2 regions of the Arthrobacter sp. SE2 genome follow, and region 1 is predicted to be linked to the other one. Evidence: riboswitches for the same ligand, from Rfam matches in the RefSeq annotation. Region 1 holds a riboswitch; the other holds the start of a gene.
The links. A riboswitch is a leader RNA that binds a small molecule or an ion and turns the genes downstream of it on or off. The one in region 1 is predicted to bind S-adenosylmethionine.
Positions count from the first base shown of each region.

Region 2: it holds a riboswitch for S-adenosylmethionine, as region 1 does, so the genes downstream of both, AC4CS3_RS01020 (aminotransferase class V-fold PLP-dependent enzyme) here and AC4CS3_RS18405 (DUF1737 domain-containing protein) in region 1, are expected to answer to the same signal.

Region 1 is NZ_JBZAYA010000015.1:53,266-59,180, reverse strand. It holds gene AC4CS3_RS18420 (glutamate--cysteine ligase) at 1-636, shown strand, start outside; gene AC4CS3_RS18415 (O-succinylhomoserine sulfhydrylase) at 646-1,854, opposite strand; gene AC4CS3_RS18410 (rhodanese-like domain-containing protein) at 1,855-2,265, opposite strand; gene AC4CS3_RS18405 (DUF1737 domain-containing protein) at 2,262-2,519, opposite strand; SAM riboswitch class IV at 2,530-2,642, opposite strand; gene AC4CS3_RS18400 (hypothetical protein) at 2,713-3,072, opposite strand; gene AC4CS3_RS18395 (Lrp/AsnC family transcriptional regulator) at 3,128-3,559, shown strand; gene ocd (ornithine cyclodeaminase) at 3,722-4,753, shown strand; gene AC4CS3_RS18385 (hypothetical protein) at 4,963-5,520, shown strand; gene AC4CS3_RS18380 (hypothetical protein) at 5,545-5,915, opposite strand, start outside.
Region 2 is NZ_JBZAYA010000001.1:208,315-214,229, reverse strand. It holds gene AC4CS3_RS01035 (MFS transporter) at 1-306, shown strand, start outside; gene AC4CS3_RS01030 (metal-dependent transcriptional regulator) at 377-1,090, opposite strand; gene AC4CS3_RS01025 (class I SAM-dependent methyltransferase) at 1,120-1,896, opposite strand; gene AC4CS3_RS01020 (aminotransferase class V-fold PLP-dependent enzyme) at 1,947-3,371, opposite strand; SAM riboswitch class IV at 3,407-3,519, opposite strand; gene hisN (histidinol-phosphatase) at 3,681-4,493, opposite strand; gene rsgA (ribosome small subunit-dependent GTPase A) at 4,553-5,668, opposite strand; gene aroA (3-phosphoshikimate 1-carboxyvinyltransferase) at 5,671-5,915, opposite strand, start outside.

The DNA.
Region 1 (5,915 bases):
GGTTCCTTGGCCGCTTACCGACGCGTTGTCAGGAGGCTCATCGAAACGGGAGTGTTGCTGGACGAGGGGATGGTCTACTTCGACGCCAGGCTGTCCCGGCACGTTCCCACGGTGGAGGTCCGGGTGGCCGATGTCTGCCTACGGGCCGAGGATGCGGCGCTCATCGCGGTGCTCGTCAGGGCCTTGGTCGAGACTTCTGTTCGTGAATACCATGCCGGAATAGAGCCGGCGGCCGTGCCCACGGCGCTTTTGCGGATGGCGTCCTGGCAGGCAAGCAACTTCGGACTTCGCACCGAACTGCTGGACTTCGGAACGTTCCGCCCGGAGCCCGCCGCGGACGTCGTCTGGTCGTTGGTGGAGTACCTGGAACCTGTCCTCGCTGAACAGGGCGAATTCGACTTGGTCCAAGCCGGCGTGGCGGCCATCCTGGGCCGTGGCAACGGCGCTATCGAACAGCGTGGTGTTGCCGGGCGCTGGAGCGAGACCAACGGGGGCGCGCCCGACGCCGCCGGGCTGGCCGCCGTCGTCGAGCACGCCGTTCAGATCACGATGCGCTCGGAGAGGGACGAGAGCGACACCAAGCCGCAGCCCGTCCTCACCTGGGTGCGCCAAGACTGGCGCGAAGCGCCGGGTTAACCCGCCGAGCTAAACCTCCTTGAGGGCCCGCTCCAGGTCCCCGATGAGGTCGTCCACATCCTCCAGCCCCACCGAAAGCCGCACGACGCCGTCGCTCAGGCCAATGGCCGCGCGGCCTTCCGGACCCATGGCGCGGTGCGTGGTGGTGGCGGGGTGGGTGATGAGGGACTTGGAGTCGCCCAGGTTGTTCGAGATATCGATCACGGCGAGCCCGTCCAGCAGCGCGAAGGCGGCCTCTTTCGCCGATCGCCCGGCAGAGGGGAGCAGCTCGAAGGTGAGCACGGTTCCGCCGGCCTTCATTTGCTTCGCGGCGAGCTCGAACTGCGGGTGCGACTTCAACAGCGGGTACTTGACCCAGCTGATGGCCGGCTGTTCCTCAAGCCATTCGGCGATCCGCAACGCAGACGCCGAGGAGTGATTGACGCGCAGCGCCATCGTCTCCAGGCCCTTGGTCAGGACCCAGGCGTTGAACGCGGAAAGCGACGGCCCGGTGTGCCGCATGAGCTGCTTCACGGGACCGTCGATGAATTCCTTGGTGCCCAGGATTGCTCCGCCCAGGACCCGGCCCTGGCCATCGATGTGCTTGGTGCCCGAGTAGACAATCACGTCCGCGCCGAGATCGCCGCAGCGCTGCAGCAGCGGAGTGGCGAAGACGTTGTCGACGACGACGGTAGCGCCCGCCGCGTGGGCTAGTTCGCTCACCGCTGCAATGTCCACGATTTCCTGCATGGGGTTCGACGGCGACTCGAAGAACACTGCCGTTGTCGGCTCGGACAATGCGGCACGCCACTGGTCCAGGTCCGGGCCGTCCACGAAGACGGTCTCGACGCCCCAACGGGGCAGGATCTCGTTGAGGATCACGAAGCAGGAACCGAAGAGCGAGCGGGCGGCAACCACGCGGTCGCCGGCGGCCAGCAACGCACCGAGGGCGGTGAAGACAGCGGACATGCCCGACGCCGTCGCGAAACACGCTTCGGTGCCTTCGAGCAGGCGGAGTCGCTCCTGGAAAGTGGCCACGGAGGGGTTGCCGTAACGGGAGTAGACGAAGCGCTCGTCCTCGCCCGTGAATGCGCGCTCTGCGGCTGCGGCGGACTCATAGACGAAGCCGGAGTTCAGGAAGACGGCCTCGGACGTTTCTTGGAAGTTGGTGCGGTCAAGACCGCCGCGGACTGCCTGGGTGTCAGGGCTCCAGCCGGCGGCGTCAGGATTGAAAGTCACTTAGATGTTCCCCAGGTTCGTCGGAAGTCCACGGTTTTTCCAGCCGTTCACGGTTCGCTCGCCGTAGCGGTCCGGTTCGCCCTCGAAGCCCTCGAGGACGTTGTAGGCGGTGTAGCCGGCCTGTGTTGCGGCGATCGCAGCGGCGATGGAACGCTGGCCGGAGCGGCACAGGAAGACCAGTTCGGTGCCGTCCGCTTCCGGAGCCTGCTGCTTCAGATCGTCGATGAAGCGTGAGTTGGGGATCCCGCCGGCCAGGTTCCACTGGATGAACAAGGGATCGTTCTCGGTGGCTTTGGTGTCCGGGATCCCGATGTGTGCCCACTCGCCTTCGGTGCGGACGTCCACCAGGATGGCGCCTTGTTCCAGTTTGGCCCAGGCGTCGTGCGGGCTGAGGTCGCCTGCATAGCTCATGCGTGGCCCTCGCCGTCGAACTCTTCATCAAGCTGGTCTACTGCATTGGCAACTGCTGCGTCCGCGCTGGCGATCGCTGCGGGGAGGACGATGGCCTGCGCCACAATCACGTCACTGCCGTTGAAGGTCGCGGCTGGGCTGCCGTGCAACACATATCCCTCCGCGAGGGCGGTGGAGATCCGCTCGCAGAAATCCTTCGTGTCAGGGCCCGTGATGAGACGGTACGAGAGTTTTTCTTCGGTGGGTTCAGGCATTGGTGCTCCTCAGTCACGCTTGCAGTTCGAAAGTGTCGATACGCCGAGTAGTCACCTGAGGCACCCCGCCGGAGAGAGGGTTGCCGACCAGCAAGTCAGGGCTTCGCGCTGGTGCTCATTACTCAAGAAGAAAATAACATCCACGACGGCGGCCTGCATCACCGGCCGTCGTCATGTTCCGTAACCGGGGGTCTTAGGCGTCGGTTTCTTTCGGCAGCGGTTCAAGGCTTGCCTGGATCCGGGGTGGAATGGCGTCAAACCGCGACGCTACTCCCGTAGGCGAGTAATGGAAAGTGGAACCTTGGTGCTTCCGGATTTCCAGCAACTCGTGCACGGATATCCCGGTGGCCGTGGCGAGCGCGTGCAGCGAGAGGCTGTTGTGATGAGCCAAGGCAAAAACCACACCCGACAGGGCTTCGAAACCTTCTGTCTCGTAGATTTCCTTCACCAAGTTGGACATGCCGTTTGCATCATCGATTGATCCCGCTGACGCACCAGTCGCCATGGCCGTCAGCGACCATGCAGCAGAGTCGGGGCTGATGTAGATGCTCATGTCGATACCCTACGGACTCAGGCCCGCTTGGGGAATGGGCGATACGTTTATCTTTATGGCAGCACTCACCGACCTTGACCGTCAGCTCCTCTCCGCCCTCCGGGAGGACGGCAGGGCGTCCGTGGCGAGCCTCGCGCGTAAGCTGGGCGTAGCCAGGGCCACTGTGAATAGCCGGCTCGAGCGTCTTGTCTCCTCGGGAACCATCGTTGGTTTCACTGCCAGGGTGCGCGACGAGGTCGATCCACTTGCGATTAGGGCTATTGCGCTCATAGCAGTGGAGGGAAGATCGGCCGACAAAGTCATTCGCCAGCTCAGGGGGCTTCCCGAGATTTGGGCGCTGCACACCACGAACGGCGGTTGGGATCTCGTGGCCGAGCTGCGCACGGAAAGCCTCAGCGACTTTGACCAGGTGTTGGGCAGGATCCGCGGCATCGAGGGGATCGTCAATAGCGAGACGAGCCTGTTGCTCAGTTCCGTCCTGCGGTAGCCGTCCGGATGACGGACGCCTGTATCCAATGAGCATTATGTAAAGACGTGTTCATCATTTTGTCCAGCTTTTCAATGAAAAGTACGTACTTTGGCAATTGTGGATGCATATCGCCGCTCCGTAGCCTCGTAGCAACAGTGCTTGTAAGGGAAAGGAGCGCACATGACGCGCTTTGTCGATGTCCGCAATATGGTTCGCTGGACGGCCGGGCGAGGCCCGGAGACCATCATCTCGGAGATGATTCGATACTTGGAAGACGACTTCCGGCGGTGGGAATCTTTTGACAAGACTCCGCGGGTGGCAAGTCACACGCCATTTGGGGTCATCGAGTTGATGCCCACCAGCGACCGGGAAACATACGGCTTCAAGTATGTAAATGGACACCCTTCGAATCCAGCGCGTGGCTTCCAGACGGTGACAGCTTTCGGTGTCCTGTCCGACGTCCATAACGGCTACCCGACGTTCCTCGCAGAGATGACTGTGCTGACAGCGCTGCGGACGGCGGCCACGTCCGGGATGGTCGCGAAGAAACTCGCCTGCCCCGATGCCCGCATCATGGCGATGATCGGGACCGGAACCCAATCGGAGTTTCAGGCCCTGGCCTTCCGGGCGGCCCTGGGCATAAACACTGTCAGGATCTGGGACACGGATCCGGCTGCGATGGAGAAGTTCGTCCGGAACATGTCTCCCCTCGGCTTCGACATCACCATCGCGGGCTCGGCGGCCCTTGCAGTGGAGGGCGCCGATGTCATCACCACCTGCACGGCGGACAAGGCGAATGCCACCATCCTGACGGCTGCCCAGGTCTCGCCTGGTGTTCACATCAACGCGATCGGTGGCGATTGCCCAGGGAAGACCGAACTCGACGCTGCCATCCTGGGCCTCGGCGATGTCTTTGTGGAATACGATCCCCAGACGCGGATTGAAGGCGAGATCCAACAAATGTCCGCCGAATTTCCCGTCACGGAATTCTGGCAGGTCCTGTGCGGGCACGCGCCGGGCCGCACCGCCACGGACCAGATCACGATTTTCGATTCCGTGGGCTTCGCGATCGAGGACTTTTCCGCCCTGCGGTATCTGCGCGATGCCGTTGAGGGTTCGGAATTTTTCGAGGAGATCGACCTCGTCGCGAACCCCGATGACCCCAAGGACCTTTTCGGTCTGGTGCGGGCACTTTCTCCCATCGGATCCTGAGAAGCCCAACTGACTCGCAGTTGTTGTCGTTTACAGGCCGCTAAACGACAACAAATGCGAGTTAGTTGGGGAAGTCTGGTGCGCCGGCCCCAGAACCGGCGCACCAGACGTTTAACAAGCTTGACCGGCCGCAACTAGTTAACTACTGAGGGCATGGCGGCACAATAGGGTCGCCATGCTAAATTTGCCTGCCCGCTACACTCGGATTCATGGTGGCTCATGGGGGAACCAGAACCGTAGCGGTATTACTGGCAGGGCTGCTGCTGGCGGCCGGTTTGTCCGGCTGTCAATATACCGACGCCGGCGATCCCCGGCCCGCTGCCGGGCCCACGCGGAGTTCCCCTCCGCGGGCGCCGTTGCCCACCAAGGATCAGGCAACCGTAGCGCTGGAAGCCAGGAACCTCGTTACCGCCAAGCAACTTCTCGGGGGAGCCTCCGGCGCGGTGATCCTGGAGGATTCCGGCGGTGTGGGCGGCGCCGTTAGCGGGGTTGGAAAGAGTGCAAGGGTCGAGGACGCGGGCCCGTATACTCTGACCGCAGCCTGTGTTGGCGCCTCGGATGTCCACCTTGTCATCGCCCAGGATCCACGGATCGGCCTTGCCCCGCAGGATCAGACGATCGATTGCGCTACGTCCTACTCGCGAGTTGTTCAGCTGCAGCCTGCGTCGGTCAATGTCCAGGTTCTAGTAATGCGGGCTTATTCAGGTGCTTCCGCCGCCTCAACAGGCGGGGGCGTCGCTGCTGTGAGGATCACGGCCGGTGGCTGAAATCCTCCGGCACGCGGGCGACGGTTATGGAATGTCTTCCGGTTCCGCCGAGGGCCCAGGTGGCCGATGCGGCGCGGGAGGGCCGGGGTGCGGGGGGTGGGGTACATGTTTGTGCAGGTGCGGCGGATGCGGACCGCCGTGCGGCGGACGCGGCGGATGCCGGGGCGGGGGTGGGGGGCCCGGTTCCGGCTCGGTCTCCCCAGCCGCGGACTCAGGCACCGTCCGTCCATCGTAGGCACCGGTTTCCTCCGCGGCACCTTCGTTGGGGGCCTCGGTCGCGAGCCCGTAATAGTTGTAGAGTTCCTGTTCCTGCGTCTCCGTGATCACGCCGCGGTCGCTCTCGATGCGCGGGCCGTTCTTCACTTTGTCCTTGGCGAAAGCCACCCTGATCACTG
Region 2 (5,915 bases), on a different contig from region 1:
GCGCCCCTCACTGCGGCCATCCTGGGCGCGGTACCCACTGAAGAGGCAGGGATCGGCTCCGCAGTGAACAACGCCGTGGCCCGCATCGCAGGCTTGATCTGCATCGCATTTGCAGGGCTCATCATCGGCCCGGTCTTCACCCGCCAAGGTCTCATGAACGCCGTGGTGGTCACCGCTGTGCTGTTCTTCCTCGGGGCGGCGGCATCCGCCGTCGGGATCCGGAACCCGGTCTTGGGCGCTGCGGTGATGGACTCTCCGGAAGGTCCAGCCGCCGACGACGGCGGGACGGCCGCCCAGCGCGCCTGAACAGCGCTTTCTAAGACACGCTTTCTAAGACACGCTTTCTAAGACACGGGCATTTCAGTACACAGCTTCGTCAGCGTTCCGCGAGGACGCAGCCTTCGTGGACAGCGTCCGTGGCCACCCAGAGCGCCGAGGCGACCTCATCGGCGAGATCGTAGTCGCGGCTGCCCGGACCTTTTCCGATCCGCACCACCAGCGCACCGCCGAACGGTTTGCGGCCAATCACCTCGATGCTGGCATCGAGGTCGATTTCCTCGGCAGACAGGTACCGCAGCAGCTCCGGGTTTTCGTCGCTGATCCGGGTGATCTTCCCGGAATGGCCGTCGTCGAGCTCGATCATCCGGTGCGCATGCGGCAGGCTCACCGAACCGTCCGCAGCGGGGATGGGGTCACCATGGGGATCGCGTCCGGGGTTGCCCAGCTTGGCGGCCATGCGATCGATGAACGTGTCCGAGACAGCGTGCTCGAGCATCTCGGCCTCGTCGTGGACTTCATCCCAGCTGTAGCCCAACTCCCTCACGAGGTAGGTCTCGATCAGGCGGTGCCGGCGGACCATGCCCAGGGCAAGCTGCATTCCCTGGGGGGTCAAAGTAATGGCGCTGTAGGGCTGGTGGTCCACCAGGCCTTGGTCCTTGAGTTTGCGGACCATCTCCGAGACGGAGGAATTGGCGACACCGAGCCGCTGCGCGAGCTGTGAGGACGTGATGGGTTTGTCCTGCCACTCCGTAAAGGAGTAGATGACCTTGACGTAGTCCTCGATCGAGGAGGAGGGCGCACTGGTCTTCACGGTTCCAAGCCTATCGTGAACCGGCCGAATCAGACTTTCCGCGCCCGCCAGCTCTGCGTGAGATAAGGCAACGGGATGACCTCGCCCTCGGCATGGCCCAGATGTTCGAAGAGGTACCACTGAAGATTGCCCATGACCTTGGCCCGGGTGGCGTCATTCGCCCTCAGATAGTAGCTGCGCGACTTCACGAGTTCGAGGATATCGGCCGGAGTCACGGGATCCTCCCAGCGCGTCAAGTGACTTTCAAGCCCGGCGAACTCCGGGCCCACCACAGGCCGGAAGTCCGGTTTGTGGACATCGCCGGCATGCATGATGCGGGACAAGCGATGGACCCAGGGCACTGAAGTGTCCAATTGGTTCCAGATCAAGCCGATAACGCCCTGGGGTCGAAGGATCCGGGCGATCTCGGTGCTGGCGGCGAGGGGATCGCACCAGTGCCAGGCCTGGGCAACGCTGACGACGTCGAATGCTGAGTCCGCCAGTCCAGTTGCCTCGGCCGTGCCCTCCAGGGCGACCACTTGTGGATACGTTTTGCGCAGCTGGGTGAGCATGTCCGTGGAAGGGTCCACTGCGGACACAGCCAGCCCGCGCTCGACAAGGAGCGACGTGAACTTCCCCGTGCCGGCGCCGATGTCTGCCACGTCCCGCGCGCCTTCAGGCAGCAGCCAGTCAGCTGAATCCGCAGGGTAGCCGGGCCTGACACGGTCATAGTGTTCTCCGCCGTCCTGGAAACTCTGACCGAGTTCAAGGCGCCGCTCCTCATAGAGCTTCGGGCCAGCTGACGTGCCTTTGGGTCGCGGGGCCACGCAGGAACTCCTTCGTAGGACAGGAAAAATACCCTACGAATCTACCGCAATCAGTCGGTGCTGCAGGGAGCGGCGCCCGCGGTCCCGGGAGTGTTGGGAGCCCACTCCGGGTAGCTTCGGTGGTCGTTCGCCGGCACCCACCGGCCGGCATCCACCACGTAGTCCCAGCCGAGGCCATTGCTCTTGAGCGCCTGGATGCCCGCGATGAGCCGGGTGGCGTCTTCCAAGCGCGAGCCCACGCCGAAACTGGCTCGCAGGGATCCGGAGGGAAGGCCGAGGCGCTTGAGCAACGGGTGGGCGCAAAAGCGTCCGTCGCGCAGGCCAATGCCGTGCTCGGCCGCAAGATAGGCAGCCACAAGTCCGGCGTCGTAGCCCTGGAGCGAGAAGTTCACGACGCCGATGGTGTCCTGGGGATCCGTGTCGCTGAAGATCTGGTGTACGGTCACGCCGTCGATTTCCTTGAGGCCGTCGACCAGATGCGAGCGGATGGCGGCCTCGTGGGCGTGCCATTCATCGTGGTCGAGGCTGGCAATGACCTGCGTGGCCCGGGCGAGGGTGGCCGCGCCGAGTACGTTCGGCGAGCCGCCTTCGTGCCTGGCCGGTCCTGTGGCCCAGCTGACCGAATCGAGGCGCGCTTCGCGGACGGCCCCGCCTCCGGCCAGGTGCGGTGTGCCGGCGTCGAGCCAGTCGGGACGACCCACCAGGACACCTGCGCCGAACGGTGCATAAAGCTTGTGCCCAGAGAAAACCAAGTAGTCGACATCCGCTGCGGCGATGTCGATTCTGCGGTGCGGGGCGAGTTGCGCCGCGTCCACCACAATCCGCGCCCCGAATTCGTGGGCCAAGGCAGCGAGTTCCTTGATGGGCAGGATTTCGCCGGTCACGTTTGACGCGCCGGTGACAGCCAGAAGGCTGACGCCGCCGTGGGAGAGCGCCGTGCGGACATTGGCGACGGTCTCGGACAACGTTCCCGCGGCAACGATGCTGCGGTGGGGGACACTTTGCCACGGGAGGAGATTGGCGTGGTGCTCAATGTCCAGGTAAAGGACTTCGCCAATGTGTCGACCGTCCTCAACTGGCAGGCAGCCGGCCAGTAGATTGAGGGAATCGGTGGTGTTGCGAGTGAAAATGACCGAATCGTCCGGCCGGCCGCCAACGAAGTCACGGACGATGTTGCGGGCGTTTTCATAGACCGAGGTGCTGATTTGGGAGGCATAGCCTGCGCCGCGGTGGACGCTCGCGTAGTACGGCAGGATCTCGTTGAGGTACGCGGAAACCACGGTCAGCGCAGGTGCGGAAGCGCCGTAGTCAAGGTTGGCGTAGCGGATGTGGCCGCCCTGGATCAAGGGTGCCTGCAACTCCGCGCCGGTGACCGCGGCGAGCGGGCGCGATGCCCGGGGGAGGGTTTCACCGCGGTGCTGTGCAGATTCGTTGTTCAGCGAAAGAGCCGGGGAAGTAAATGTGGCTGTGCTCATGGGACCTCACTCAAGAGGGACCCCTGCGTGCAGGGGGTCCGCGCTTGCCGCATCCGTTCCGGACCGGCCGGGTCGTCACCCGGGGCACCCCGCCGCGATGGAGGGTTGCCGGCCAGCAAACCGGGGTTTCGCGCTGGCACTCGTGACCTGTAAAGAGCGTAGGACACCAGCAAGGCTCATTCCAATGTGACCGGCGATTGTTAAGCGGATTATTACACCGCCGGAAAAGTGTGCCTTCTGCCGAAGAAAAAACGGCGGACACCCCCAAAAGTGGGCGTCCGCCGTCGTTTATTCAGTGGAGAGAGCGGACTAGAGGAGGTCGTCGAGCTCGGGGTTGAGCCTCTTGAGGACCTCGGAGTGCAGGATCGAGTTAGTGGCCACGGCGTTTCCGCCGAAGGGACCATCCGCACCGTCCAGGGACGTGAAGCGCCCCCCGGCTTCCGTCACGATCGGCACCAAAGCCGCCATGTCGTAGACCTGGAGTTCCGGCTCGGCGGCGATGTCCACGGCGCCCTCGGCCACGAGGCAGTAGGACCAGAAGTCGCCGTACGCACGGCTGCGCCAGACATCGTTCTCGAGGCCCAGGAAGTTGTCCAGCTTATCGTGCTGCTTCCACTCGGAAAGCTCGGAGTAGGAAAGCGAGGCGTCTTCGAGCCGCGACACGTTGGAAACCTTCAACCGGGTGGCTGCGGCCAGCGACCGGCCCATGTAGGCGCCCGAGCCCTTGGCCGCCCACCAACGCTTGCCGAGCGCCGGAGCGCTCACGAGCCCCACTACTACCTCGCCCTCGTCCACGAGGGCGATCAGCGTAGCCCAGACGGGTACGCCACGCACGAAGTTCTTGGTCCCGTCAATGGGATCGATGATCCAACGCCGCGAGCCGTGGCCCGTGCTGCCGAATTCTTCCCCGAGGACGGCGTCGCGGGGGCGGGAACGGGAGAGCTGCCCGCGGATTGCTTCTTCGGCGGCTTTGTCTGCATCGGTGACGGGGCTCAGGTCGGGTTTGGTCTCGACCTGGAGGTCCAGGGCCTTGAACCGCTCCATTGTCAGGGAATCGACGGAGTCGGCCAGGACGTGTGCCAGCCGCAGGTCGTCGTTGTAGCTCGAATCGGGTTGGGTCATGGTTCCAAACTACCGTCTATTCGCCGGTGAGCCGGGGAGGTAGGACGGCAAGCGCGCAGTTAGTTGACGGTACCCAATTCCTTGGTCTCCTGGGCTTCCATGCGCGGGTCCGCGCCGAGGAGCCGGCGCAACGACGCCAAGCGGGCCGGGCCTGCCTCGCCGGCGTGGCCGTCGGCGACCCAGGAATCCAGTCCGCATCGAACCGCGGAAGCATCGTGCTTGCAGCCTCGCTCGCACATTTCGGTTCCGGGTTCCAGATCCGGGAAGGCATGCAGGATGCGGTCCGGGTTCACGTGGGCGAGGCCGAAGGAGCGGATGCCGGGCGTATCGATGATCCAGCTGCCGCCAGGGGCGTCGCTGAGTTTCAGAGCAAGGGCAGAGGACGAGGTGTGCCGTCCGCGCCCCGTCACCGCGTTGACCCCGCCCGTGGCGCGCTCGGCGCCGGTGAGGGCATTCACCATGGTGGACTTCCCGACGCCGGAATGGCCCAGGAGCACGGTGACCTTGCCGTCGAGGTAGTCCCGCAATTGATCGACGGCGTCGCCATCGAGGCGGGCGGACAAGCCGTCGTCGGAGCGGGCATCGATACCGGAGGCGCCTGCGTCGGCCGTCCGGCTGATGATGATGGGAAAACCAAGGCTCACATAGTTGGCGAGCAATTCCGTCGGATCCTTGACGTCCGCTTTGGTGACGAGCAGCAGCGGCTCGATTCCGGCGTCGTACGCTGCCACCAAGGCGCGGTCGATGAATCCGGTGCGCGGCTCCGGGTTGGCGGCCGCGACCACCACCACGAGCTGGTCGGCGTTGGCGACGACGGCCCGTTCGATCGGATCCGTGTCATCGGCACTTCGCCGCAGGAGGGTCTTGCGCTCCTCGACGCGCACGAGGCGGGCGAGGGTGTCCGGGGCTCCGGACACATCGCCGACGAGGGCCACGAAGTCTCCGGGAACCACAGGGGAGCGCCTCAGTTCCCGGGCACGGGCGGCAATGACGATGCGCTCGTTGTCCGAGCTTTCGCCCACTATCGCGGTGTAGCGGCCGCGGTCGACCGTAATAATGCGCCCGATCACGGCGTCGTCGTGGCTGGGGCGGTCCTTCGTGCGGGGGCGTGTGCCCTTCTTGTTGGGGCGGATCCGGACGTCGGACTCATCCCAGGAGCTTGCGTCGCGGGCCATCGTTAGTTGCTTGTCTCCGTTGAACCCGTGTCCGCGACCGCCTGGCCGGCACTGAGCATCGATGCCCAGATTTGCGGAAATTCGGGCATGGTCTTGGAAGTCGTCGCGATGTCTTCAACCTGGACACCCTCGACGGCGAGCCCAAGGATGGCGCCCGCGGTAGCCATGCGGTGGTCGGCATAGCTGTGCATGACGCCGGCGTGCAGCGTCGCGGGCCGGATCACCAAGCCGTCGCTGGTTTCCTCGG